One region of the Enterobacter sp. ECC_219_Taxon_10 genome, then DNA from elsewhere that is predicted to be linked to it. Evidence: predicted binding sites of a transcription regulator. Region 1 holds the regulator's gene; each other region holds the start of a gene.

Region 1 (8,042 bases):
CGGTATTTTCTGTACCAACGATGACCTGGCGGTCGGCGCGGCGTTTGAGTGTCAGCGTCTGGGGCTGAAGATCCCTGATGATATGGCGATCGCCGGTTTCCACGGCCACGACATCGGCCAGGTGATGGAGCCGCGTCTGGCGAGCGTCCTGACCCCGCGTGAACGTATGGGCCGCATTGGCGCAGAACGCCTGCTGGCGCGCATTCGTGGCGAGACGGTTACCCCGAAAATGTTAGATTTAGGTTTCACCTTGTCACCGGGTGGATCTATTTGAACTGACAAATTTGAAGTAGCTCACACTTATTCACTTCGCGCACGTTTGGATATTGCTTCTCTTTTGCCCCGGCAGGACAATGTTACCGATAACTGTTACCCGTAACAATTGACTGAGGGACACCCTTTGAGCACGACTAATCACGATCACCACGTTTACGTCCTGATGGGCGTGTCCGGTAGCGGTAAATCTGCCGTGGCGAGCGAAGTGGCGCATCAACTTCAGGCTGCGTTTCTTGATGGTGACTTCCTCCATCCGCGCAGCAACATTATGAAAATGGCCTCCGGCGAGCCGCTGAACGATGACGACCGCAAACCGTGGTTGCAGGCCCTGAATGACGCCGCGTTCGCGATGCAGCGCACCAATAAAGTTTCCCTGATCGTCTGCTCCGCGCTGAAAAAAACCTACCGCGACCTGCTGCGCGACGGCAACCCGAACCTCTCTTTCATCTACCTGAAAGGGGATTTTGAGGTGATTGAAAGCCGTCTGAAGGCGCGTAAAGGCCACTTCTTTAAAACCCAGATGCTGGTGACGCAGTTCGAAGCGCTTCAGGAGCCGGGTGAAGATGAAAAAGACGTCTTAGTGGTTGATATCGATCAGTCACTGGAGGGTGTTGTAGCCAGCACCATCGAGGTCATTAACAAAAGGCAGTAAGTTTTGAGTACATTAACGCTAGTTTTGACAGCAGTGGGTTCGGTATTGCTGCTGCTGTTTTTAGTGATGAAGGCGCGTATGCACGCCTTCGTTGCTTTGATGGTGGTTTCTATAGGTGCAGGTCTCTTTTCCGGCATGCCGCTCGACAAGATCGCCGCGACGATGGAAAAAGGGATGGGCGGTACGCTGGGCTTCCTGGCGATTGTGGTCGCGCTGGGCGCGATGTTTGGCAAGATTCTGCACGAGACGGGCGCGGTCGACCAGATTGCCGTCAAGATGCTGAAATCGTTCGGTCACAGCCGCGCGCACTACGCGATTGGCCTGGCCGGTCTGATTTGCGCACTGCCCCTGTTCTTTGAAGTGGCCGTTGTGCTGCTCATCAGCGTCGCGTTTTCTATGGCGCGCCATACCGGCACTAACCTCGTCAAGCTGGTCATTCCGCTGTTTGCGGGCGTGGCGGCAGCCGCAGCGTTTCTGCTGCCTGGGCCTGCGCCGATGCTGTTGGCGTCCCAGATGCACGCTGACTTTGGCTGGATGATCCTGATTGGCCTGTGCGCGGCAATCCCGGGGATGATTATTGCCGGCCCGCTGTGGGGCAATTTCATCAGCCGTTACGTTGAGCTGCACATTCCGGACGACATCACCGAGCCGCACCTGGGCGAAGGCAAAATGCCATCCTTCGGCTTCAGCCTGTCGCTGATCCTGCTCCCGCTGGTTCTCGTGGGTCTGAAAACCATCGCTGCACGTTTCGTTCCGGTAGGTTCTTCTGCCTACGAGTGGTTTGAGTTCATCGGTCACCCGTTCACGGCGATCCTGGTGGCCTGTCTGGTGGCGATTTACGGCCTGGCGATGCGCCAGGGGATGCCAAAAGACCGCGTGATGGAGATCTGCGGTGCGGCTCTGCAGCCTGCGGGGATTATCCTGCTGGTAATCGGTGCCGGTGGCGTGTTCAAGCAGGTGCTGGTGGATTCCGGCGTGGGCCCGGCTCTGGGTGAAGCGCTGACCGGGATGGGTCTGCCGATTGCGGTAACCTGCTTCGTGCTGGCTGCGGCGGTGCGTATCATTCAGGGTTCTGCAACCGTGGCGTGCTTAACCGCCGTGGGTCTGGTGATGCCGGTGATTGAACAGCTGAACTACTCCGGTGCGCAGATGGCCGCGCTGTCTATCTGTATCGCGGGCGGTTCGATTGTGGTCTCGCACGTTAACGACGCAGGCTTCTGGCTGTTCGGTAAGTTTACCGGCGCGACCGAAGCGCAAACCCTGAAAACCTGGACGCTGATGGAAACCATCCTCGGCACGACGGGTGCGATTGTCGGGATGATTGCCTTTACGCTGCTGAGCTGAATGCGGTGATTTAAGAAGGCTCAAAAATAAGGCCCGGTAGCGTTAGCGCTTACCGGGCCTTTATATTATGCAGAACGCCAGGCCGGGTCAGGTGAAGCCACCACCCGGCTTTTTCACATCACTCGCCCTGCGTGGCGCTCTCGATCGTCAGGCGCACGTCCGAGGTAATCAGCTCAGCCAGCATCTGGTAAACCTTCAGCGTCTCTTCCGGCTCGGCATCGCCCGTATCGCTGATGAAGCCTTCGTCACGCAGCGTCAGCACCAGGGAGCTAAAGACCGCTTTGTCGAAGAATTCAGGGGCGTTAATGCCGTGCAGAACGGACAGACGCTGTGCCAGTGTCCGGCTCTCTTTCTCCAGCGTGCCGCGGTTGATCGACGGATTCGCGCTCAGCAGCCAGAACGTAATGGCGTAGCGCTGGAGCGTTTCACGCGCACCGGCCGCCAGCAGTTGCAGGGTACGGGAGCGTGACGGATTGATGTGCAGTTCGTCGTTTGCAACGGTAATCAGCCCCTGACGGCGCAGCTCTTCCGTCAGTTTATCCAGCTCAACGGCCAGCTCTTCCTTACTCCAGCGCAGGAACAGCTCCGCTTTCAGCATCGGGTAGAGCGTCTCAACGTGGCGCAACAGCTCCTGGCGTGAGATGCGGCGATGCTGGGTGATAATGGCCGCCATGAGCGACGGCAGCATCAGCATATGAGCGATGTTGTTGCGGTAGTACGTCATCAGCACCGCCTGCTCGCGCGGCAGAATGATGATGTCGCCGATCGTGTCTTTCTCGACTTCGAACTTGTTCATCTGCAGCGCGTGATCGATAAGCTCGCTGGCGGTAGCAGAAGGGGCCGTCGAATCAACCGAGTACGGCACGTTGCGCATCATGTCCAGGTAGCAGTCCAGCTGCTCCGTGAGCTGTTCACGAGTCAGGGAGCGCTGACGGGAAGCCAGCAGCGCCGTACAGCACAGGTTCATGGCATTGGCTGCACCGGCGTTGTTAATGCGCACCATCAGCTCGGACGCGATACCGTTCACCGTTGGCGTCAGCCAGGCCGGACGAACCGCTTCAATAGGATCGATAGACTCGCGCCACTCCGGAACATGATGGTTCAGATACGTCATCAGCGGCATCGGTTCGCCAAAGTTTACGTAGCCCTGACCCAGATTGCGTAACTTGCTCAGGCCGCGCAGCATCTGCGGCAGGCTCTCTTTCTCTTTGGTCGCACCACGCAGCTCTTTGGCGTACGTGCCCACTTCCATCACGTGCTCATAGCCAATGTAAATTGGCACCAGCGTGATCGGACGGGTTCCTCCGCGCAGCATCGCCTGAATGGTCATCGAGAGCGTGCCGGTCTTCGGATCGAGCAGGCGACCGGTACGGGAACGACCGCCCTCCACGAAGTACTCCACGGAGTAGCCGCGGCTGAACAGCTCGCCGAGATACTCGCGGAACACGGTGGAGTAGAGCTTGTTGCCCTTGAAGGTACGACGAATAAAGAATGCACCCAGACGGCGGAAAATCGGGCCTGCTGGCCAGAAGTTCAGGTTAATACCAGCGGCAATGTGCGGCGGTACCAGCCCCTGGTGATAGAGCACGTAGGAGAGAAGCAGATAGTCCATGTGGCTGCGGTGGCAGGGGACATAGACAATCTCATGGCCATCGTGCGCCAGCTGCCGCACACGTTCGGCGTTATGAACGTTGATGCCCTGATACAGGCGGTTCCAGGTAAAGCCGAGAATACGATCGGACAGGCGAATCATCTCGTAAGAGAAGTTCGCTGCGATCTCCTCCATCAGCGCAATGGCGTTCTGCTGGGCTTTCTCATGCGAAATTTTCTTGCTGCGCGCTTCGTCTTCAACGGCGCGGGCAATCGCTTTAGAGGCCAGCAGCTTGTTGAACAGGTCCTGACGCGCCGGGAGGCGTGGCCCTACAGCCGCCAGGCGCTGACGGGCGAAGTGCATACGCGCCACGCGCGCCAGTTTTTGCGCGATGATCTTGTCAGTGCCGTGCTCGTCCGCCATCCGGCGAAGGGAGACGGAAGGGGAGAATCGCACAAAGCTGTCGCGTCCCAGCCAGGAGACCGCGAAGAACTTCTGAATGCCGTTAAGCATGCGCAGCGGTGGGTTCTCTTCACCTTTTTCACGGCCCGGGCGGCGACCAAACATTACCGATACCGGCACCATCTGCACATCCAGGTCAGGATTGCTGCGGTGCAGGTCGAGATAGTCGTGGAACAGCTTGATGGACTCTTCTTTCGGCGTGTAATAGGTAAACACGCGCGGCCCGCCGTGGATGAACACGTAGCGCGGCAGCAAAGTGCCGTCAACTTCCAGCGGTTCAAGCGGGTCGGGTAAATCATGCGCCAGACACTGGGCGCGAAGCGTCAGCAGGTCTGCCTTCGAGTTATAAGGCAAAACGTACATAATAGGGCGCGACGTATCGAGCCCCAGTTCCAGCGCGGGTTCTGCTGGGATAGACTTGCTTTTTACCAGGATGCTTAATGGTAAATTAAGTAATTTGTAGTAAATTCGTGGCCAGCCGGACATAAACGATGTAAAGCCTCTGGTTAATAATGCAATTGCGGCGCAAGGATAACAGAAAGCGCGCAAAATTTCTGTTGTTACCCGTCATACTTCAGGCGGCAGCGAAACGCGCTGCTGCTCCTGTTACTGACGCTCTTTTTTAAAAAAGGTTCTTTTAATGGCCAATAATACCACTGGGTTAACGCGTATCATCAAAGCCGCTGGCTATTCATGGAAAGGTTTCCGTGCCGCGTGGGTTAATGAAGCTGCTTTTCGCCAGGAAGGTGTCGCCGCTATCGTCGCGGTTATCATCGCCTGTTTCCTTGATGTAGATGCTATTACCCGCGTGCTTCTCATCGGTTCCGTACTTCTGGTGATGATAGTGGAAATTCTCAATAGCGCTATTGAGGCCGTTGTTGACCGGATCGGCTCAGATTTCCACGAGCTTTCTGGCCGGGCGAAAGATATGGGCTCTGCCGCTGTGCTGCTGGCAATTATCACTGCAGCCATTACCTGGGTCACGCTGCTTTGGTCACATTTCCGATGAGCCTCCAGGAATAATTAAGTCCCTGGTTTTTTGTGCAGTTTTTGGTTCCAAAATCGCCTTTGACTGTATATACTCACAGCATAACTGTATATACACCCAGGGGGCGGAATGAAAGCATTAACGACCAGGCAGCAAGAGGTGTTTGATCTCATTCGGGATCATATCGGCCAGACGGGTATGCCACCCACGCGTGCGGAAATCGCGCAGCGTCTGGGCTTCCGTTCTCCGAATGCTGCCGAGGAACACCTGAAAGCGCTGGCGCGTAAGGGTGTAATTGAGATTGTGTCAGGCGCGTCGCGCGGTATCCGCCTGCTGGTGGAAGAAGAGACGGGCATTCCTCTGATAGGCCGCGTTGCCGCAGGTGAACCGCTGCTGGCACAACAGCATATAGAAGGCCACTACCAGGTCGATCCTGGTATGTTCAAGCCGAGCGCTGATTTCCTGCTGCGCGTTAGCGGGATGTCGATGAAAGACATCGGCATTCTTGATGGCGACCTGCTGGCCGTTCACAAAACGCAGGATGTGCGGAACGGCCAGGTGGTGGTTGCGCGCATTGATGACGAAGTGACCGTTAAGCGCCTGAAAAAACAGGGTAACACCGTCCAGCTGTTGCCTGAAAACAACGAGTTCACCCCGATTGTGGTCGACCTCCGCGAACAGAGCTTCTCTATTGAAGGTCTGGCAGTAGGCGTGATTCGCAACGGCGAATGGCTGTAATCTCTTCCTGACAGGCTACGCTTTCGCTGTAGCCTGCTTCGTCTTCCATTCCCGGTATTTCCCATGTCACTGCTGACGGCTTCAGATAAGGCATTGTGGCGTCTTGCCCTGCCGATGATTTTCTCCAATATCACCGTGCCCTTGTTGGGTCTGGTCGACACGGCCGTTATTGGTCATCTCGATTCCCCTGTTTATCTTGGCGGCGTGGCGATTGGGGCGACGGCAACCAGCTTCCTGTTTATGCTGATGCTCTTTTTACGTATGAGTACTACCGGGCTCACGGCACAGGCGTACGGTGCGAAAGACCCGTTACGTCTGGCGCGTGCGCTGGTGCAGCCGCTGATCCTGGCGCTGGGCGCGGGAATGTTGATTGTTTTACTGCGCACGCCCCTGATCGACCTTGCACTCCAGGTCGTTGGCGGCAACGAGGCGGTACTGGAGCAGGCGCGTCGCTTCCTGGAAATTCGCTGGCTTAGCGCGCCCGCTTCGCTGGCAAACCTTGTTCTGCTGGGTTGGTTACTGGGCGTGCAATATGCCCGTGCGCCAGTGATTTTGCTGGTCGTGGGAAACCTTCTCAACATTGTGCTCGATCTCTGGCTGGTGATGGGCCTGCATATGGACGTACGCGGGGCGGCACTGGCGACGGCGATTGCAGAATACGGGACCTTTTTCATTGGCTTGTGGATGGTCTGGCGCGTGCTGGCGATGCGCGGGATCTCCCTTGCGCTGCTCAAAACAGCATGGCGCGGCAATATCCGCAGGCTGCTGGCGCTCAACCGTGACATCATGCTGCGTTCGCTGCTGCTTCAGATCTGTTTCGGCGCTCTGACGGTCTTTGGGGCTCGACTGGGGCCAGAAATCGTTGCGGTGAATGCAGTCCTGATGACATTGCTGACGTTCACCGCCTACGCGCTGGACGGCTTCGCCTATGCCGTTGAGGCGCATTCCGGGCAGGCGTACGGCGCGCGGGAAAGTGGGCAGCTTCGGAATGTCTGGCGTGCGGCCTGCCGCCAGTCGGGCCTGGTCGCGCTGGCATTCGCACTGATTTACGCCTGTTTTGGCCGTGACATTATTGCATTGCTCACTTCGTTACCGGCTTTACGCGAACTGGCGGACCGCTACATCGTCTGGCAGGTTATTTTGCCGGTAGTAGGTGTCTGGTGCTATCTGCTGGACGGCATGTTTATCGGCGCGACGCGCGGGGCGGAAATGCGCAACAGTATGGCGGTCGCGGCGGCGGGGTTTGGTCTGACGCTGCTGACGCTACCCTGGCTGGGTAATCACGGTTTGTGGCTGGCGCTTGCGGTCTTCCTCTCTCTGCGCGGCCTGTCGCTTGCCTTTATCTGGCACCGTCACTGGCAAAATAATACCTGGCTTCCCTCCCGCCATGATATATCGTGACGGTTAAAGATTCCGAATATGAAACCAACCGCCGAATCCTTAACTACAATAATTATCACGTCCAGCAGAAAAGAACGTAACGGACGTTACGACCCGACGCTTAACTAAGAGGACACGATGATGAATAAAGACGAAATCGGCGGCAACTGGAAGCAGTTCAAAGGTAAAGCGAAAGAACAGTGGGGTAAGCTGACAGATGACGATATGACCGTCATTGAAGGTAAACGCGATCAGCTTGTCGGTAAAATTCAGGAACGTTACGGCTACGCGAAAGATCAGGCGGAAAACGAAGTCAAAGACTGGGAAACCCGTAACGACTATCGTTGGTAACGCTGAATAACCCACACAGGCGGCTTCAGGCCGCCTTTTCTTTTGCCGTTAACGCGGCTTTTTCTTCACCAGAATTGAGTGGTCGTGCTGACATGCATCCTGATGCCGACAGGCTTCCACCTCTACGCATGCTGAACACAACCCGTGTGCTTCAATCACGTTATGACGCAGGGCAAAACCCATCCTTGCCGCCAGCGTGTGCATAATGTCCTCTACGCCCTCTGCGCCTTCTTCTTTTACCACGCCGCAACGGTCGCAAA
Region 2 (8,042 bases), 590 kb from region 1:
ATTTTGGCCGTGCGTGATAAGCAGGCATATTCTCCCCCTGCGAGGGAATGGAGGTCTCACCCGCGGTAATTGCCGCTTCTGGCGTCGACACGATGGTTGAAGCATGTGGGGCCGCAGCAGGTGCAAAACCGATTTTTTCAGTCATGGCATTCTCCGTACCAATGAGTTAGCGCAAAGGTAAATATAGACACCAGGTTAACAACTCACAGTGCCTTAAACGGTCTATCTTTTGTGCAGCACCTGGCGATATAACTTGTTAATGTGATGTAAATCACTTTTTTATGGAAATTCAATGTAATCATTTTCATTCATGGTGAGGTTCGTCACGAAAATATGCTTACTGCTTCTGTAAAGTACCGTTTTACTTCTTCTGACTAACCGACCCACAGAGGAGTCACCTATGTCTAAGTCTGATGTTTTTCATCTCGGCCTCACTAAAAACGATTTACAAGGGGCTACGCTCGCTATCGTCCCTGGCGATCCGGAGCGTGTGGAAAAGATCGCCGCGCTGATGGATAAGCCGGTCAAGCTGGCTGCCCATCGTGAATTCACCACCTGGCGCGCAGAGCTGGATGGCAAAGCGGTGATTGTGTGCTCTACCGGTATCGGTGGCCCGTCTACCTCGATTGCGGTTGAAGAGCTGGCGCAACTGGGCATTCGTACTTTCCTGCGTATCGGTACCACCGGCGCTATTCAGCCGCACATCAACGTCGGCGACGTGCTGGTGACGACCGCGTCCGTGCGTCTGGACGGCGCGAGCCTGCACTTTGCGCCGATGGAATTCCCGGCAGTGGCTGATTTCGAGTGCACCACCGCGCTGGTTGAAGCGGCGAAATCCGTGGGCGCAACCACTCACGTGGGCGTAACCGCCTCTTCCGATACCTTCTACCCGGGCCAGGAGCGTTACGACACCTTCTCTGGCCGCGTTGTAAGCCGCTTCAAAGGCTCAATGGAAGAGTGGCAGTCTATGGGCGTGATGAACTACGAAATGGAATCCGCAACGCTGCTGACCATGTGCGCAAGCCAGGGTCTGCGTGCCGGTATGGTGGCGGGCGTTATCGTCAACCGTACCCAGCAGGAGATCCCGAACGCCGAAACCATGAAGCAGACCGAAAGTCATGCGGTGAAAATCGTGGTTGAAGCGGCTCGCCGCCTGATCTAGTTCTCCTCTCTGAGATAAAAGGCCGACGCGTTCGGCCTTTATTTTTTGCGTAGCGCCTCGCAGGAAAACCCTTTCAAACTGGACGTTTATACAGCACAATCTTATTTTGTGCGGGTAATACGTTGATGCAGGGGGCATTGTGGATATCTCAATCCTGATTTATGCGGTGATTGCGCTGGCGGGCGTAGGGATAGGCTGGCTGATTTCCAGTTACCAGCACGCGCAGCAGAAAGCCGAGCAGCTGGCTGAGCGGGAAGAGATCGTCGCCGAGCTTAGCGCGGCAAAACAACAGGTTGCGCTGAGCGACCACTGGCGCGACGAGTGCGAGCTGCTCAATAACGAACTGCGTAACCTGCGTGATATCAACACCTCGCTGGAGGCCGATCTCCGCGAAGTGACTACCCGCCTTGAGTCCACTCAGTTGCACGCCGAAGACAAAATCCGCCAGATGATTAACAGCGAGCAGCGCCTCAGCGAGCAGTTTGAGAACCTCGCTAACCGCATTTTCGAGCACAGCAACCGCCGCGTTGACGAACAGAATCGCCAGAGCCTGAACAGCCTCCTGACGCCGCTGCGCGAACAGCTGGACGGCTTTCGCCGTCAGGTGCAGGACAGCTTTGGTCAGGAAGCCCGCGAGCGCCACACGCTGGCCCATGAGATTCGCAATCTTCAGCAGCTGAATGCGCAGATGGCACAGGAGGCGGTCAACCTGACGCGGGCGCTGAAAGGCGATAACAAAACTCAGGGTAACTGGGGGGAAGTGGTACTTACCCGCGTGCTGGAAGCCTCCGGCCTGCGGGAAGGATATGAATACGAAACGCAGGTAAGTATCGAAAACGACGCCCACTCGCGCATGCAGCCGGATGTGATTGTGCGGCTGCCACAGGGCAAAGATGTGGTCATTGACGCCAAAATGACGCTGGTGGCTTATGAGCGTTACTTCAATGCCGAAGATGACTACACGCGCGAATCGGCGCTGCAGGAGCACATTGCTTCCGTGCGTAACCATATTCGCCTGCTGGGCAGAAAGGATTATCAGCAGCTGCCGGGGCTGCGCTCGCTGGACTACGTGCTGATGTTTATCCCGGTCGAACCCGCGTTTTTGCTGGCGCTCGACAGACAGCCTGAGCTTATCACTGAAGCGCTGAAAAATAACATTATGCTGGTCAGCCCCACCACGCTGTTAGTGGCCTTGCGGACCATTGCCAACCTGTGGCGCTATGAGCACCAGAGCCGCAATGCCCAGCAGATTGCCGATCGCGCCAGCAAGCTGTACGACAAAATGCGTCTGTTCGTGGACGATATGTCTTCCGTCGGGCAAAGCCTGGACCGTGCGCAGGATAACTACCGCCAGGCAATGAAAAAGCTCTCCTCGGGGCGTGGCAACCTGCTTGCGCAGGCTGAAGCATTCCGCAGCCTGGGGGTGGAGGTTAAACGCGAGATTAATCCGGAATTGGTCGAACAGGCGACAGCGCAGGACGAAGAGTTCCGTCTGCGTGAGGGCAGGGATGAACAAAATACCCTCAGCCAGGACAACGATTTAGCGGCGGGTTTATCGCCAGATGAACAGCCGGCGCGTTTCTTTCGCGGTGGTTGAATCGTAGGGCAATTGCGCCCAATCTGTTACACTTCACGAACATTTGACTGATTAGCAGGCTCTGAGATGGTTGACGATTCACAAGACACGACGCACTTTGGCTTTCAGACAGTAGCCAAAGCGCAGAAAGCTGACATGGTGGCCCACGTATTTCATTCCGTGGCGGCGAAGTACGATGTGATGAATGACTTGATGTCGTTCGGCATTCATCGCTTGTGGAAGCGCTTCACCATTGACTGCAGCGGTGTGCGTCGTGGACAAACGGTTCTCGATCTGGCTGGCGGTACGGGCGATCTGACGGCGAAATTCTCCCGTCTGGTGGGTGAAACCGGTCGCGTTGTACTGGCTGATATTAATGACTCCATGCTTAAAATGGGACGCGAAAAGCTGCGTAACATCGGCGTGGTGGGTAACGTGGAATACGTGCAGGCCAACGCCGAAGCGCTGCCGTTCCCGGACAATACCTTTGACTGCATCACTATTTCCTTCGGTCTGCGTAACGTCACCGATAAAGAAAAAGCGCTGCGCTCCATGTACCGTGTGCTGAAGCCGGGTGGACGCCTGCTGGTGCTCGAGTTCTCTAAACCGATTATCGACCCGCTGAGCAAAGCTTACGACGCCTATTCCTTCCACGTGCTGCCGCGTATTGGCGAGCTGGTGGCAAACGACGCGGAAAGCTATCGCTATCTGGCGGAATCAATTCGCATGCACCCGGATCAGGACACCTTAAAAGCCATGATGCAGGATGCAGAATTTGAGAACGTTGAATACTTCAACATGACGGCGGGTGTCGTCGCGCTGCATCGCGGTTACAAATTCTGAGTGGAGGTGTCCCGTGCCCTTTAAACCCTTAGTCACCGCAGGCATCGAGAATGTGCTGAATGCCTTCCTGTATCGCGCTCCGGCGCTGAAAGCCGCACGTCAGCGGCTAAACGGGAAGGTACTGCGCATTGTATTAAAAGAGTTCTCGACGCCGCTCGTGCTGGTCTTCAGCGAACGCCAGCTTGACGTTCTGGGTGAGTGGGAAGGCGAGGCTGATTGCTCGGTCATTACCCATATGAGCGTGCTGCCAAAATTGCGCGATCGCCAGCAATTAACGGCGCTTATCCGCAGCGGTGAGCTGGAAGTAGAAGGTGACATCCAGGTCGTGCAGAACTTTGTTGCGCTCAGCGATCTGGCTGAATTCGATCCGGCAGAGCTGCTGGCGCCTTTTATTGGTGACATCGCCGCTGAAGGGATCGGGAAAGTTATTCATGGCGGCACGGCGTTCCTGCGCAAAAATCTGCAACGTCAACAGCGCTATGCCGCGGAAGTACTGACGGAAGAGTGGCGCATGGCCCCCGGACCGCTGGAAGTGGCGTGGTTTGCGGAAGAGACTGCTGCTGTTGAACGCGCGGTTGATGCGTTAACCAAACGGCTGGAAAAACTGGAGGGCAAATGACGCCTGGTGAAATTCGGCGCCTCTATTTTATCATCCACACCTTTTTGAGTTACGGGCTCGACGAGCTTATCCCCAAAATGCGTATCACGCTGCCGCTCAGAATCTGGCGGCGGACGCTGTTCTGGATGCCAAATCGCCATAAAGGTCAGCCGCTGGGTGAACGCCTGCGTCTGGCGCTGCAGGAGCTCGGCCCGGTATGGATTAAGTTCGGGCAGATGCTCTCAACCCGCCGCGATCTCTTCCCGCCGCACATTGCCGATGAACTGGCGATGCTTCAGGACCGTGTCGCCCCGTTTGATGGGGTGAGAGCGAAGAAACAGATCGAAGAGGCGATGGGAAATCTTCCCGTTGAAGCCTGGTTTGACGATTTCGAAATAGAACCGCTGGCGTCGGCTTCTATCGCTCAGGTGCACACTGCGCGTCTGAAAGAGAACGGTAAAGAGGTGGTGATCAAGGTGATCCGCCCGGATATCCTGCCGATCATCAAAGCCGACATGAAGCTGATTTATCGTCTGGCGCGTTGGGTACCGCGTTTGTTACCTGATGGTCGCCGACTGCGCCCGATGGAAGTGGTGCGGGAGTATGAAAAAACGCTGATTGATGAGCTTAATCTGCTGCGCGAATCGGCAAACGCTATTCAGCTGCGTCGGAACTTTGAAAACAGCCCGATGCTCTATGTGCCTGAAGTCTATTCTGACTACTGCAGCCAAAACATGATGGTCATGGAGCGCATCTACGGTATTCCGGTTTCGGACGTGGTGGCCCTGGAGAAGCAGGGAACGAACATGAAGCTGCTGGCCGAACGTGGCGTTCAGGTCTTCTTTACCCAGGTCTTCCGCGACAGCTTTTTCCACGCGGACATGCACCCGGGTAATATCTTCGTGAGCTACGAGCATCCTGAGGATCCGAAGTACATCGGTATCGACTGTGGGATTGTGGGCTCGCTGAACAAAGAAGATAAACGTTATCTGGCTGAAAACTTCATCGCGTTCTTCAACCGCGACTACCGAAAAGTGGCTGAGCTGCACGTTGATTCCGGCTGGGTTCCGCCGGACACCAACGTCGAAGAGTTCGAGTTTGCGATCCGGACCGTTTGCGAACCAATTTTTGAAAAACCGCTGGCAGAAATCTCCTTTGGCCACGTATTGTTAAACCTGTTCAATACGGCTCGCCGCTTTAATATGGAAGTTCAGCCGCAGTTAGTTTTACTTCAGAAAACATTACTTTACGTTGAAGGTGTAGGTCGACAACTCTATCCTCAGTTAGACTTGTGGAAGACGGCTAAACCTTTCCTGGAATCCTGGATTAAGGATCAGGTTGGCCTTCCGGCGCTGGTTCGGTCTCTTAAAGAGAAAGGCCCGTTCTGGATAGAAAAAATGCCTGAAATTCCTGAGCTGGTTTACGACAGTTTGCGTCAGAGCAAGAATCTTCAGCACAGCATGGATAAAATCGCCCGCGAGCTTCAGTCCAGCCGTGTGCGCCAGGGACAGTCACGCTATCTTTTTGGGATTGGCGCAACGCTGCTGCTGAGCGGTACGCTGCTGCTGATCAACCGTCCTGACTGGCAGATGATGCCCGCCTGGTTGATGGCTGGCGGGGTTGTTGTCTGGCTTGCAGGATGGAGAAAAACGCGCTGAGTTTGCGTCGCCATCGACGGGTCGCATACGTATAATGCGATCTGATCAATTAATCATCTATCCCTGAGGAATATGTATGGGTGGTATCAGTATCTGGCAATTAGTCATTATTGCCGTCATCGTCGTGCTGCTGTTTGGCACCAAAAAGCTCGGTTCTATTGGTTCCGATCTGGGCGCGTCTATCAAAGGCTTCAAGAAAGCGATGAGCGATGATGAGAGCAAGCAGGATAAAACCAGCCAGGACGCTGACTTTACTGCTAAATCCATCTCCGACAAGCAAGAAGATGCCAAAAAGGAAGACGCTAAACGCCACGATAAAGAGCAGGTGTAAGTCGTGTTCGACATTGGTTTTAGTGAGCTGCTGCTGGTCTTTGTGATTGGTCTGATCGTGCTGGGACCGCAGCGTCTGCCGGTTGCGGTAAAAACCGTCGTGGGCTGGGTTCGTGCGCTAAGATCGCTGGCCTCGACCGTTCAGAATGAGCTGGCGCAGGAACTTAAGCTGCAGGAGTTTCAGGAAAGCCTGAAAAAGGTCGAGAAGGCGAGCATGGATAACCTGACGCCGGAACTGAAAGCCTCAATGGATGAACTGCGCGAAGCGGCGGAATCCATGAAGCGCTCTTACAGCGTTAACGATCCTGAAAAAGCGAGCGATGAAGCGAACACTATTCATAACCCGGTGGTGAAGGACAGCGAAGCGCAGCGTGAGGGCGTGACGCCAGCGAGTGCGGAGCACCAGGCCGCAGCGCCTGAGCAAACGCCGCAGGAAACTGAACTGAAAAAACAGGCACAGCCGGAAGAGCCGATGGTAAAAACGGCTGAAGCTAAACCCGCCGCGCCCGTTTCCGAATCATCCCCCTCGTCGAGTGATAAAGCGTAACCATGGCAGTAGATGATACTCAACCGCTTATTACGCACCTTATTGAGCTGCGTAAGCGCCTGTTAAACTGCATTATTGCGGTATTCCTCATATTCCTTTGCCTGGTCTATTTCGCCAACGATATCTATCAGGTGGTCTCTGCGCCGCTGATCAAGCAGATGCCGCTGGGCGCAACGATGATTGCAACAGACGTTGCTTCTCCGTTCTTTACGCCGATTAAGCTGACCTTCTGGGTTTCATTGATTGCCTCTGCTCCGGTCATCCTTTATCAGGTATGGGCGTTTGTTGCGCCGGCACTGTATAAGCACGAACGCAAGCTGGTCATCCCGCTACTGGTATCCAGTTCGCTGCTGTTCTATATCGGCATGGCGTTTGCCTACTTCGTTGTCTTCCCGCTGGCCTTCGGCTTCCTGACGCACACCGCGCCGGAAGGTGTCCAGGTGTCGACGGATATCGCCAGCTACCTCAGCTTTGTGATGGCGCTGTTTATGGCGTTCGGCGTGGCATTTGAAGTGCCGGTGGCCATTGTGCTGCTTTGTTGGGTTGGGGTAACCACCCCTGATGACCTGCGTAAGAAGCGTCCGTATATCCTGGTAGGCGCCTTCGTAGTCGGCATGCTGCTGACGCCGCCGGACGTCTTCTCGCAAACGCTGCTGGCAATACCGATGTACTGCCTGTTTGAGGTTGGCGTCTTCTTCTCGCGTTTTTACGTGGGTAAAGGACGCCGGTCGGACGATGAAGACGACGCGTCCGAAAAGACCACTGAAGAGTAAAACCAGCCGCCCGTCAGGGCGGTTGTTCTATGGGGATTCGCATGTTTGATATCGGACTCAACCTGACCAGTTCACAGTTTGCGAAAGATCGTGACGAGGTGGTTGCACGGGCTTTTGACGCCGGCGTCAAAGGACTCCTGCTGACCGGGACCAACCTGCATGAGAGTGAGCAGGCGCAGCGGCTGGCGCAACGTTATCAACGCTGCTGGTCAACCGCAGGCGTTCACCCTCATGACAGCAGTCAGTGGACTGAGGAGGGCGCAGAAACACTGCGCGCGCTGGCGAAAACAGCAGAGGTGGTGGCTATTGGCGAGTGCGGGCTCGATTTCAACCGCAACTTCTCGACGCCTGACGAACAGGAAAAGGCATTCACTGCCCAGCTTGCGCTGGCTGCAGAGCTTGAGATGCCCGTCTTTATGCACTGTCGCGATGCGCATGAACGTTTTCTCGCACTGCTCGACCCGTGGCTGGATAAACTGCCGGGCGCAGTGCTGCACTGCTTCACCGGTTCACGGCAGGAAGCGCTAGATTGCCTGAAGCGAGGGCTTTATCTGG
Region 3 (8,042 bases), 1.4 Mb from region 1:
CCCCGGCATTGAGCAGAACAACTCTGTCATAGGGGTGTTGCGCCAGGCGTTTGCCTAATGAAGTTGCTTTCAGTTCCATGTCCCGCCAAATCCACGAAGAGATAATTTACCTGACAGTTTAACTGCCAGTTTTAAGGTGCTCCAGCCTAAAAAAACGTTACAATCATTGGGCGTTAATTTTATCGAAAGGAAGTGAGGGTTTATGCGTACCGTTCTGAATGTGTTGAATTTTGTGCTGGGCGGTTTTGCCACCACCCTTTCCTGGCTTTTTGCCACGCTGGTGAGCATCGTCCTGATTTTCACGCTTCCCCTGACTCGTTCCTGCTGGGAAATCACGAAACTCTCGTTCATCCCCTACGGTAACGAAGCTATCCACGTAGACGAACTGAACCCGGAGAGCAAGAGCGCCCTGATGAATACGGGGGGAACTTTGCTGAACATTCTGTGGCTGATTTTCTTCGGCTGGTGGCTGTGCATCATGCATATTTTTGCCGGTATTGCGCAGTGCATCTCAATAATTGGTATTCCGGTCGGGCTCGCAAACTTTAAGATCGCCGCCATCGCCCTTTGGCCCGTCGGTCGCAGGGTGGTTCCGGTCGAAGTGGCCCAGGCGGCGCGTGAAGCGAACGCACGTCGTCGTTTTCAGTAAATAAGGACTGGCCGCGTTTATGCTAAGCCCACTGCTTCGCCGTTATACCTGGAACAGCGCCTGGCTCTACAACGTCAGGATTTTTATCGCGCTTTGCGGCACGGCTGCCCTGCCGTGGTGGCTGAATGATGTGAAACTCACCATCCCGCTCACGTTGGGGGTGGTGGCCGGAGCGCTGGCGGATCTGGACGATCGCCTGGCTGGCCGTTTGCGTAACCTGGTGATTACGCTCGTCTGTTTTTTTATCGCCTCCGCGTCCGTTGAGTTGCTCTTTCCCTGGCCCTGGCTGTTTGCCCTGGGCCTTACGCTTTCAACCAGCGGGTTTATTTTGCTGGGCGGTCTGGGGCAGCGCTATGCCACTATCGCCTTCGGTGCCTTGCTCATCGCCATCTATACCATGCTGGGAGTGTCACTTTACGACCAATGGTATCAGCAGCCGGTTCTGCTCTTGCTGGGGGCCATCTGGTATAACCTGCTGACGTTAACCGGGCATCTGATCTTCCCGGTTCGCCCTCTGCAGGATAATCTCGCCCGCAGCTTTGAGCAGTTAGCCCACTATCTGGAACTGAAATCCCGACTGTTCGACCCGGATATCGAGGAAGAAAGCCAGGCGCCGCTTTACGATCTGGCGCTGGCCAACGGCCAACTGGTCGCCACCCTAAACCAGACGAAAGCCTCGCTGCTTACCCGTCTGCGCGGGGATCGCGGCCAGCGCGGAACGCGAAGGACCTTACACTACTATTTTGCTGCTCAGGATATTCATGAACGCGCCAGCTCTTCGCACGTTCAGTACGCCGCTCTGCGCGAGAAGTTCCGCTACAGCGACGTGATGTTCCGCTTCCAGCGCCTGCTGTCCATGCAGTCTCAGGCATGCCAGCAGCTCGCACGATCCATTCTGCTGCGCACGCCCTATCAGCATGACTCACGCTTCGAACGGGTATTTAGCCATCTTGATGCGGCGCTCGACCGCGTGCAGGCCAGTGGAACGTCACCGGAACAGATCAAAGCGCTGGGTTTTCTGCTGAACAACCTGCGGGCGATTGATGCACAGCTGGCGACGATTGAGTCCGAGCAGGCGATGGCAATGCCGGGCAATGAGATAGACAACCAGCTCGCTGATGACAGCGTGCATGGCGTTAGCGATATGTGGCTGCGGCTGAGCCGCAATTTTACGCCGGAGTCGGCGCTGTTTCGCCACGCGGTGCGAATGTCCGTGGTCTTATGCGTGGGGTATGCTTTTATCCAGATAACCGGTTTGCACCACGGCTACTGGATCCTGCTGACCAGCCTGTTCGTCTGCCAGCCGAACTATAACGCCACCCGACACCGCCTGGCGCTGCGCATTATCGGCACGCTGGTCGGCGTCGCAATCGGCCTTCCGGTGCTCTATTTCGTGCCGTCTATTGAAGGACAGCTGATCCTGATCGTGATCACCGGCGTGTTGTTCTTCGCGTTTCGCAACGTACAGTACGCTCATGCCACCATGTTCATCACGCTGCTGGTTCTGCTCTGCTTTAACCTGCTGGGTGAAGGTTTCGAGGTCGCCCTGCCCCGTGTGATCGATACCCTTATTGGCTGCGCCATCGCCTGGGCCGCGGTCAGCTTTATCTGGCCGGACTGGCGTTTCCGTAACTTACCGCGCGTGTTAGACAGGGCCATGAACGCCAACTGTCGATATCTGGATGCCATCCTTGAGCAATACCATCAGGGTCGCGATAACCGTCTGGCTTACCGTATAGCCCGCCGCGATGCGCACAACAGCGATGCCGAGCTGGCCTCGGTCGTCTCCAACATGTCAACGGAGCCGCGCGCCACGGCGGAGATCCGTGAGACGGCTTTCCGGCTGCTCTGCCTGAACCATACCTTCACGAGCTATATTTCGACGCTGGGTGCCCACCGCGAGAAACTGACCAACCCGGGTATCCTCAGCCTGCTGGATGACGCGGTCTGTTATGTCGATGACGCTTTGCATCACCGGCCAGCCGATGAACCGCGCGTGAGACAAGCGCTGGATGAACTGACGCAACGTATAGCGCATCTGGAGCCCGGAAACGACAGCAAAGCGCCTCTGGTGTTACAGCAGATTGGCCTGCTCATCGCCTTGCTGCCTGAAATTTGCCGGCTGCAACAGCAAATCGCTACCTTGAGGAGTGATTTTCCTGTGGCGCAGGCAGCGCATTAAACCACTCCGTCAACTCCCGGCGAATGCCGGCCGGGAGTGCCGCCTCATGTAGCCCTTCAATAGCCCCTTCCAGCGCGAAAAGCACTTTGATACTAAGCGCTTTATTTTTCGCCCGCATTTTCAGCCAGCTCTCCCTGGCACCAAGCGCCCGCAGCGTTTCTTCGTTGGCAATGCCCGCTTCAAGGAGCAACACTTCCAGCTGAAAGGTCAGGTTTGGCAGATCTTTAAGTCGATTGCGCTGATGGCGCTGATAACGCTCTTTTCTCGCCGCATTGAGCGCGAACGAAGAGAGCTGAAGCAGACGCTCCCTGTCCTGCCATAACCCGTCATCCACCCGGTAATAGTTGAGAAGCACCGGGCGACCCCGCTTCATCAGGGTCAAAAAAGACGCAGCATTTTTTACACAGTATTTGGCGCTTTCTTCACAGGCTCGGAGGTAAAGCTCGCCATCTGACACCATGGCAAAAACCGCGTCATCCACCGCCAGGGTATAGCCGCCGAACAGCGCACGATGATGAATTTCACCCAGCGGTGAGAGGTATTCCTGGGATTTATAAATCCGTTCATAAGATATCTTTTTCATGATATTTCCCTTCAAAATCATAAAGTAACAACGAAGTTTCTTACTAGCGGATCCGTTAGCAGGAAAATAGGCAACTTAGCGTCGTTGAGCAAGATGATTTTTCGAAGGGCATCAATATTGAATGAATTTTGCGAGTCGCTTTCCGAAAATGAGGTTGATCTTTATGCATACAGGGGTTACTGTATATTCATACAGTAACTACAGGGCTGGAATGAAAATGTACACTTCAGGCTATGCAAATCGCTCAACTTCTCTCACCTCTACCGCGGGCAATGTCGCGCAAAACGCCGTTGGTGGTGCTTCGACGGGGCTTATTAGTGAAGTGGTTTATCGTGAAGACCAGCCCCTGTTGACCCAACTCCTGCTGCTGCCGCTATTACAGCAGCTTGGTCAGCAATCTCGCTGGCAACTCTGGCTGACGCCACAGCAGAAACTGAGCCGTGAATGGGTGCAGTCCGCAGGCCTGCCCCTGGCTAAGGTGATGCAGATCAACCAACTTTCACCGTGTGATACCGTCGAGTCGATGATTCGAGCGTTGCGCACCGGAAATTACAGCGTGGTGATCGGGTGGTTACCGGAAGAATTGACGGAAGAGGAACATTTTCGTCTGACCGAAGCGGCTGAAGAAGGGAATGCGATCGGGTTTATCATGCGCCCGGTTCGTCCAGATTCTTATCGCAGAGGACAACTTTCTGGGCTAAAAATTCACTCAAATTTGTATCATTGAGTGAAATTAAGATTTTTCCTGGAATTTTTTTTGACCGCAAGATGCGGTTTTAGTTCCCGGCCTCAAAATTCCGGCAAGGCTTGTCTGGTGCGGTTCTCCTTAATTTTATTGCACAAAATTCGTTCTAAAAATGTTAAATAATAGGTATACGGAACTTTTTTTTTCATATGCCTGACAGACTTCACACTTGTAAGTTTTCAGCTACGTTGTAGACTTTACATCGCCAGGGGTGCTCGGCCTAAGCCGAAGATATCGGTAGATTTATATTTGACCACGCCCCCCGGTGAAGGATTTAACCGTGATTCTCTCTTGAGACCTTCATGGCGAATTTTGGATGATAACGAGGCGCAAAAAATGAAAAAGACAGCTATCGCGATTGCAGTGGCACTGGCTGGCTTCGCTACCGTAGCGCAGGCCGCTCCGAAAGATAATACCTGGTATGCAGGTGGTAAACTGGGCTGGTCTCAGTTCCATGACACTGGCTGGTACAACAGCAGCCTGAACAACGATGGCCCTACTCACGAGAGCCAGCTTGGTGCAGGTGCGTTCGGTGGCTATCAGGTTAACCCGTATGTTGGCTTTGAAATGGGTTACGACTGGTTAGGTCGTATGCCATACAAAGGCGATACCATCAATGGCGCTTTCAAAGCTCAGGGCGTTCAGCTGACCGCTAAACTGGGTTACCCAGTAACTGACGATCTGGACGTGTACACCCGTCTGGGCGGCATGGTATGGCGTGCAGACTCCAGCAACAACATCGCTGGCGACGACCATGACACTGGCGTTTCCCCAGTATTCGCTGGTGGCGTTGAGTGGGCTATGACCCGTGACATCGCTACCCGTCTGGAATACCAGTGGGTTAACAACATCGGTGACGGTGCTACCGTTGGCGTTCGTCCAGACAACGGCATGCTGAGCGTAGGTGTTTCCTACCGTTTCGGCCAGCAGGAAGATGCAGCACCAGTTGTTGCTCCAGCGCCGGCTCCAGCTCCAGAAGTACAGACCAAGCACTTCACTCTGAAGTCTGACGTTCTGTTCAACTTCAACAAAGCGACCCTGAAACCAGAAGGTCAGCAGGCACTGGATCAGCTGTACACCCAGCTGAGCAACCTGGATCCTAAAGACGGTTCTGTAGTGGTTCTGGGCTTCACCGACCGCATCGGTTCTGACGCTTACAACCAGAAACTGTCTGAGAAACGTGCTCAGTCTGTTGTTGATTACCTGATCTCTAAAGGTATCCCAGCTAACAAGATCTCCCCACGTGGTATGGGCGAATCTAACCCAGTTACTGGCAACACCTGTGACAACGTTAAAGCTCGCGCTGCACTGATCGACTGCCTGGCACCAGATCGTCGCGTAGAGATCGAAGTTAAAGGCGTTAAAGACGTTGTAACTCAGCCAGCGGCATAAGTTATCGTCTTATAAAAAAAACCCCGCCATGCGGGGTTTTTTATTGTCTTAAGAAAACAAAAATCTACTTTTTGCCCAACAACGCCTGAAGGTCGTTTTTCAGCGACGACATCTGGTTAGCGTACTTCTCTTTATGTTCGGCATCCTCAATCAACTGCACGATGGTTTCCGACAGGGTCTTACCACGCCGTTGCGCCAGCCCAGCCAGACGCTGCCAGACCACGAATTCAAGATCGATGGACTTTTTCCGGGTATGCTGATGCTCAGCATTAAAATGCCGTTTACGTCGCGCGCGGATAGTTTGCTTCATCCGGTTTAGCAACGCAGGATTAATGTGCTTCTCAATCCAGCCATTAACCTGTACCGGTTCATTTTCGAGGGTCAGCAAAATATCCACGGCTTCTTGCGCAGCGCTGGCTTCGATGTAGCAGGTGATCAGCTCCCCTTCACGGTGCTTTTTGACCAGGTACTTCCATTTCCAGCCGCTTTCGAGATTTTCCAGTTGTTGATATTTCATTGCGATCTCAGTGTTACCACGTAACTCTGTTCAGAATATCAGTTTTTTAGCAATCTGCTGAAAAGAAATCATATCCTGTGAGTGAATGCGGCCAATCCGCCTGCTGAAATACCCGATCCTGCTTGGGTAGAGCCCCCCGCTTACGGTATACTCCACGCTTTTACATCTGACTAAAAAACATCAACTTTGACCATTACGAAACTAGCATGGCGTGACCTTGTTCCGGATGCCGAGAGCTATCAGGAACTGTTTGCACAGCCCGATCTCGCAAAAGAACACGAATTCATCCTTAGCGATACGCAACCACGCTTACATTATGCGCTGGAGCAGGCGTTAAGTCCGTGGGCGACATCGCCCTTCATGCTGCTGAAAGCCCCGGAAGAAGCGGAATATCTGACGCTGCTTGGGGATGCCATGCGCCAGCTGCAGCCGGACACCAACGCGGTCTTTGGCGGCCAGTATCGTATCGCGGGGAATAATATTACCTTCGAACCGGCGGGCCAGGCCGACGGTCGTTTTGCTGCTAAAGGCGAGGTGATAACCGCTAATTGGGTCGAGGCTGAACAGCTCTTTGGCTGTCTGCGCCAGTTTAACGGCGAGCTTTCCCTGCAGCCGGGGCTGGTGCATCGCGCAAACGGCGGCGTGCTCATCATCTCACTGCGCACCCTGCTCTCGCAGCCGCTGCTGTGGATGCGCCTGAAAACCATTGTGACCCAACAGCGCTTTGACTGGGTCGGTTACGATGAGTCTCGCCCTCTTCCTGTCTCCGTGCCGTCAATGCCGCTGTCGCTGACCGTCGTGCTGACGGGCGACCGCGAATCGCTGGCGGACTTCCAGGAAATGGAGCCGGAACTGGCCGAGCAGGCAGTTTACAGCGAATATGAAGACAACATCCAGATTGCCGATGCTGACGACATGGCGCAGTGGTGTCAGTGGGTGATGGCCGTGGCGGAACGTTTTGCATTGCCAACGCCTGCCGCCGACGCGTGGCCGGGTTTGATCCGTGAAGCCGTTCGCTATACCGGTGACCAGGAGACCTTGCCGCTCTGCCCGCTCTGGATCGGCAAGCAGCTGCGTGAGGTGGGTACCATCGGCGGTAACGGCGCCTTTACTGGCGAACAGCTCACCCAGATGCTGGCGCAGCGGGAGTGGCGCGAAGGCTATCTTGCTGACCGCATGCAGGATGAAATTCTGCTGGAACAAATTCTGGTCGAGACCGAAGGCGAACGCGTCGGTCAGATTAACGCCCTGTCGGTGATTGAATTTCCCGGCCATCCGCGCGCGTTCGGTGAACCGTCCCGTATCAGCTGCGTTGTGCATATTGGCGATGGCGAGTTTACCGATATTGAACGCAAAGCCGAGCTGGGCGGAAACATTCACGCCAAAGGCATGATGATCATGCAGGCGTTTTTGATGTCCGAGCTGCAGCTCGAGCAGCAAATCCCCTTCTCCGCCTCGCTGACGTTCGAACAGTCCTACAGCGAAGTGGATGGCGATAGCGCCTCTATGGCAGAGCTGTGCGTCTTAATCAGCGCCTTGGCGGACGTGCCGATCAACCAGAATATTGCCATCACCGGTTCGGTCGATCAGTTTGGTCGTGCTCAGCCCGTTGGCGGTCTGAACGAAAAAATTGAAGGCTTCTTCTCTATTTGTCAGCAGCGTGGTTTAAACGGCAAACAGGGGGTGATTATTCCCGCGCCCAACGTACGCCATCTCAGCCTGAGCCAGGATATTCTGGACGCGGTTGAACAGGAACAATTCGCCATCTGGGCAATCGAAGGGATTGAGGATGCACTACCCTTACTGACAAACCTGGTATGGGATGGCGAGGGGCAGACGACCCTGATGCAGACTATCCAGGAGCGCATTGCTCAGGCGACACAGCAGGATGCTCGTCATCGTTATCCATGGCCGTTACGCTGGCTGGGTTGGTTGAGTTCGAACTGATCGGACTTGTTCAGCGTACACGTGTTA

Evidence for each region. Region 1 encodes LexA, which represses DNA repair genes until DNA is damaged. Its sites were predicted from a motif close to TNCTGTATGTACATACAGNA; they were not measured.
Region 2: the regulator LexA is predicted to act here: its motif matches at 1,239-1,258, upstream of rmuC (DNA recombination protein RmuC).
Region 3: the regulator LexA is predicted to act here: its motif matches at 3,592-3,611, upstream of sulA (SOS-induced cell division inhibitor SulA).

The regions. Positions count from the first base shown of each region.
Region 1 is NZ_CM178005.1:331,893-339,934, forward strand. Features, by position in the region: gene gntR (gluconate operon transcriptional repressor GntR) at 1-274, shown strand, start outside; gene gntK (gluconokinase) at 401-928, shown strand; gene gntU (gluconate transporter) at 932-2,272, shown strand; gene plsB (glycerol-3-phosphate 1-O-acyltransferase PlsB) at 2,391-4,811, opposite strand; gene AC4ICF_RS01470 (diacylglycerol kinase) at 4,966-5,334, shown strand; gene lexA (transcriptional repressor LexA) at 5,443-6,051, shown strand; gene dinF (MATE family efflux transporter DinF) at 6,115-7,452, shown strand; gene AC4ICF_RS01485 (CsbD family protein) at 7,573-7,782, shown strand; gene zur (zinc uptake transcriptional repressor Zur) at 7,831-8,042, opposite strand, start outside.
Region 2 is NZ_CM178005.1:4,678,517-4,686,558, reverse strand. Features, by position in the region: gene AC4ICF_RS22270 (dienelactone hydrolase family protein) at 1-145, opposite strand, end outside; gene udp (uridine phosphorylase) at 401-1,162, shown strand; gene rmuC (DNA recombination protein RmuC) at 1,302-2,759, shown strand; gene ubiE (bifunctional demethylmenaquinone methyltransferase/2-methoxy-6-polyprenyl-1,4-benzoquinol methylase UbiE) at 2,826-3,581, shown strand; gene ubiJ (ubiquinone biosynthesis protein UbiJ) at 3,595-4,200, shown strand; gene ubiB (ubiquinone biosynthesis regulatory protein kinase UbiB) at 4,197-5,837, shown strand; gene tatA (Sec-independent protein translocase subunit TatA) at 5,914-6,168, shown strand; gene tatB (Sec-independent protein translocase protein TatB) at 6,172-6,714, shown strand; gene tatC (Sec-independent protein translocase subunit TatC) at 6,717-7,487, shown strand; gene tatD (3'-5' ssDNA/RNA exonuclease TatD) at 7,529-8,042, shown strand, end outside.
Region 3 is NZ_CM178005.1:1,751,800-1,759,841, reverse strand. Features, by position in the region: gene helD (DNA helicase IV) at 1-79, opposite strand, end outside; gene AC4ICF_RS08290 (YccF domain-containing protein) at 203-649, shown strand; gene yccS (YccS family putative transporter) at 669-2,831, shown strand; gene AC4ICF_RS08280 (TfoX/Sxy family DNA transformation protein) at 2,788-3,414, opposite strand; gene sulA (SOS-induced cell division inhibitor SulA) at 3,632-4,141, shown strand; gene ompA (porin OmpA) at 4,496-5,551, shown strand; gene matP (macrodomain Ter protein MatP) at 5,616-6,068, opposite strand; gene AC4ICF_RS08260 (Lon protease family protein) at 6,255-8,015, shown strand.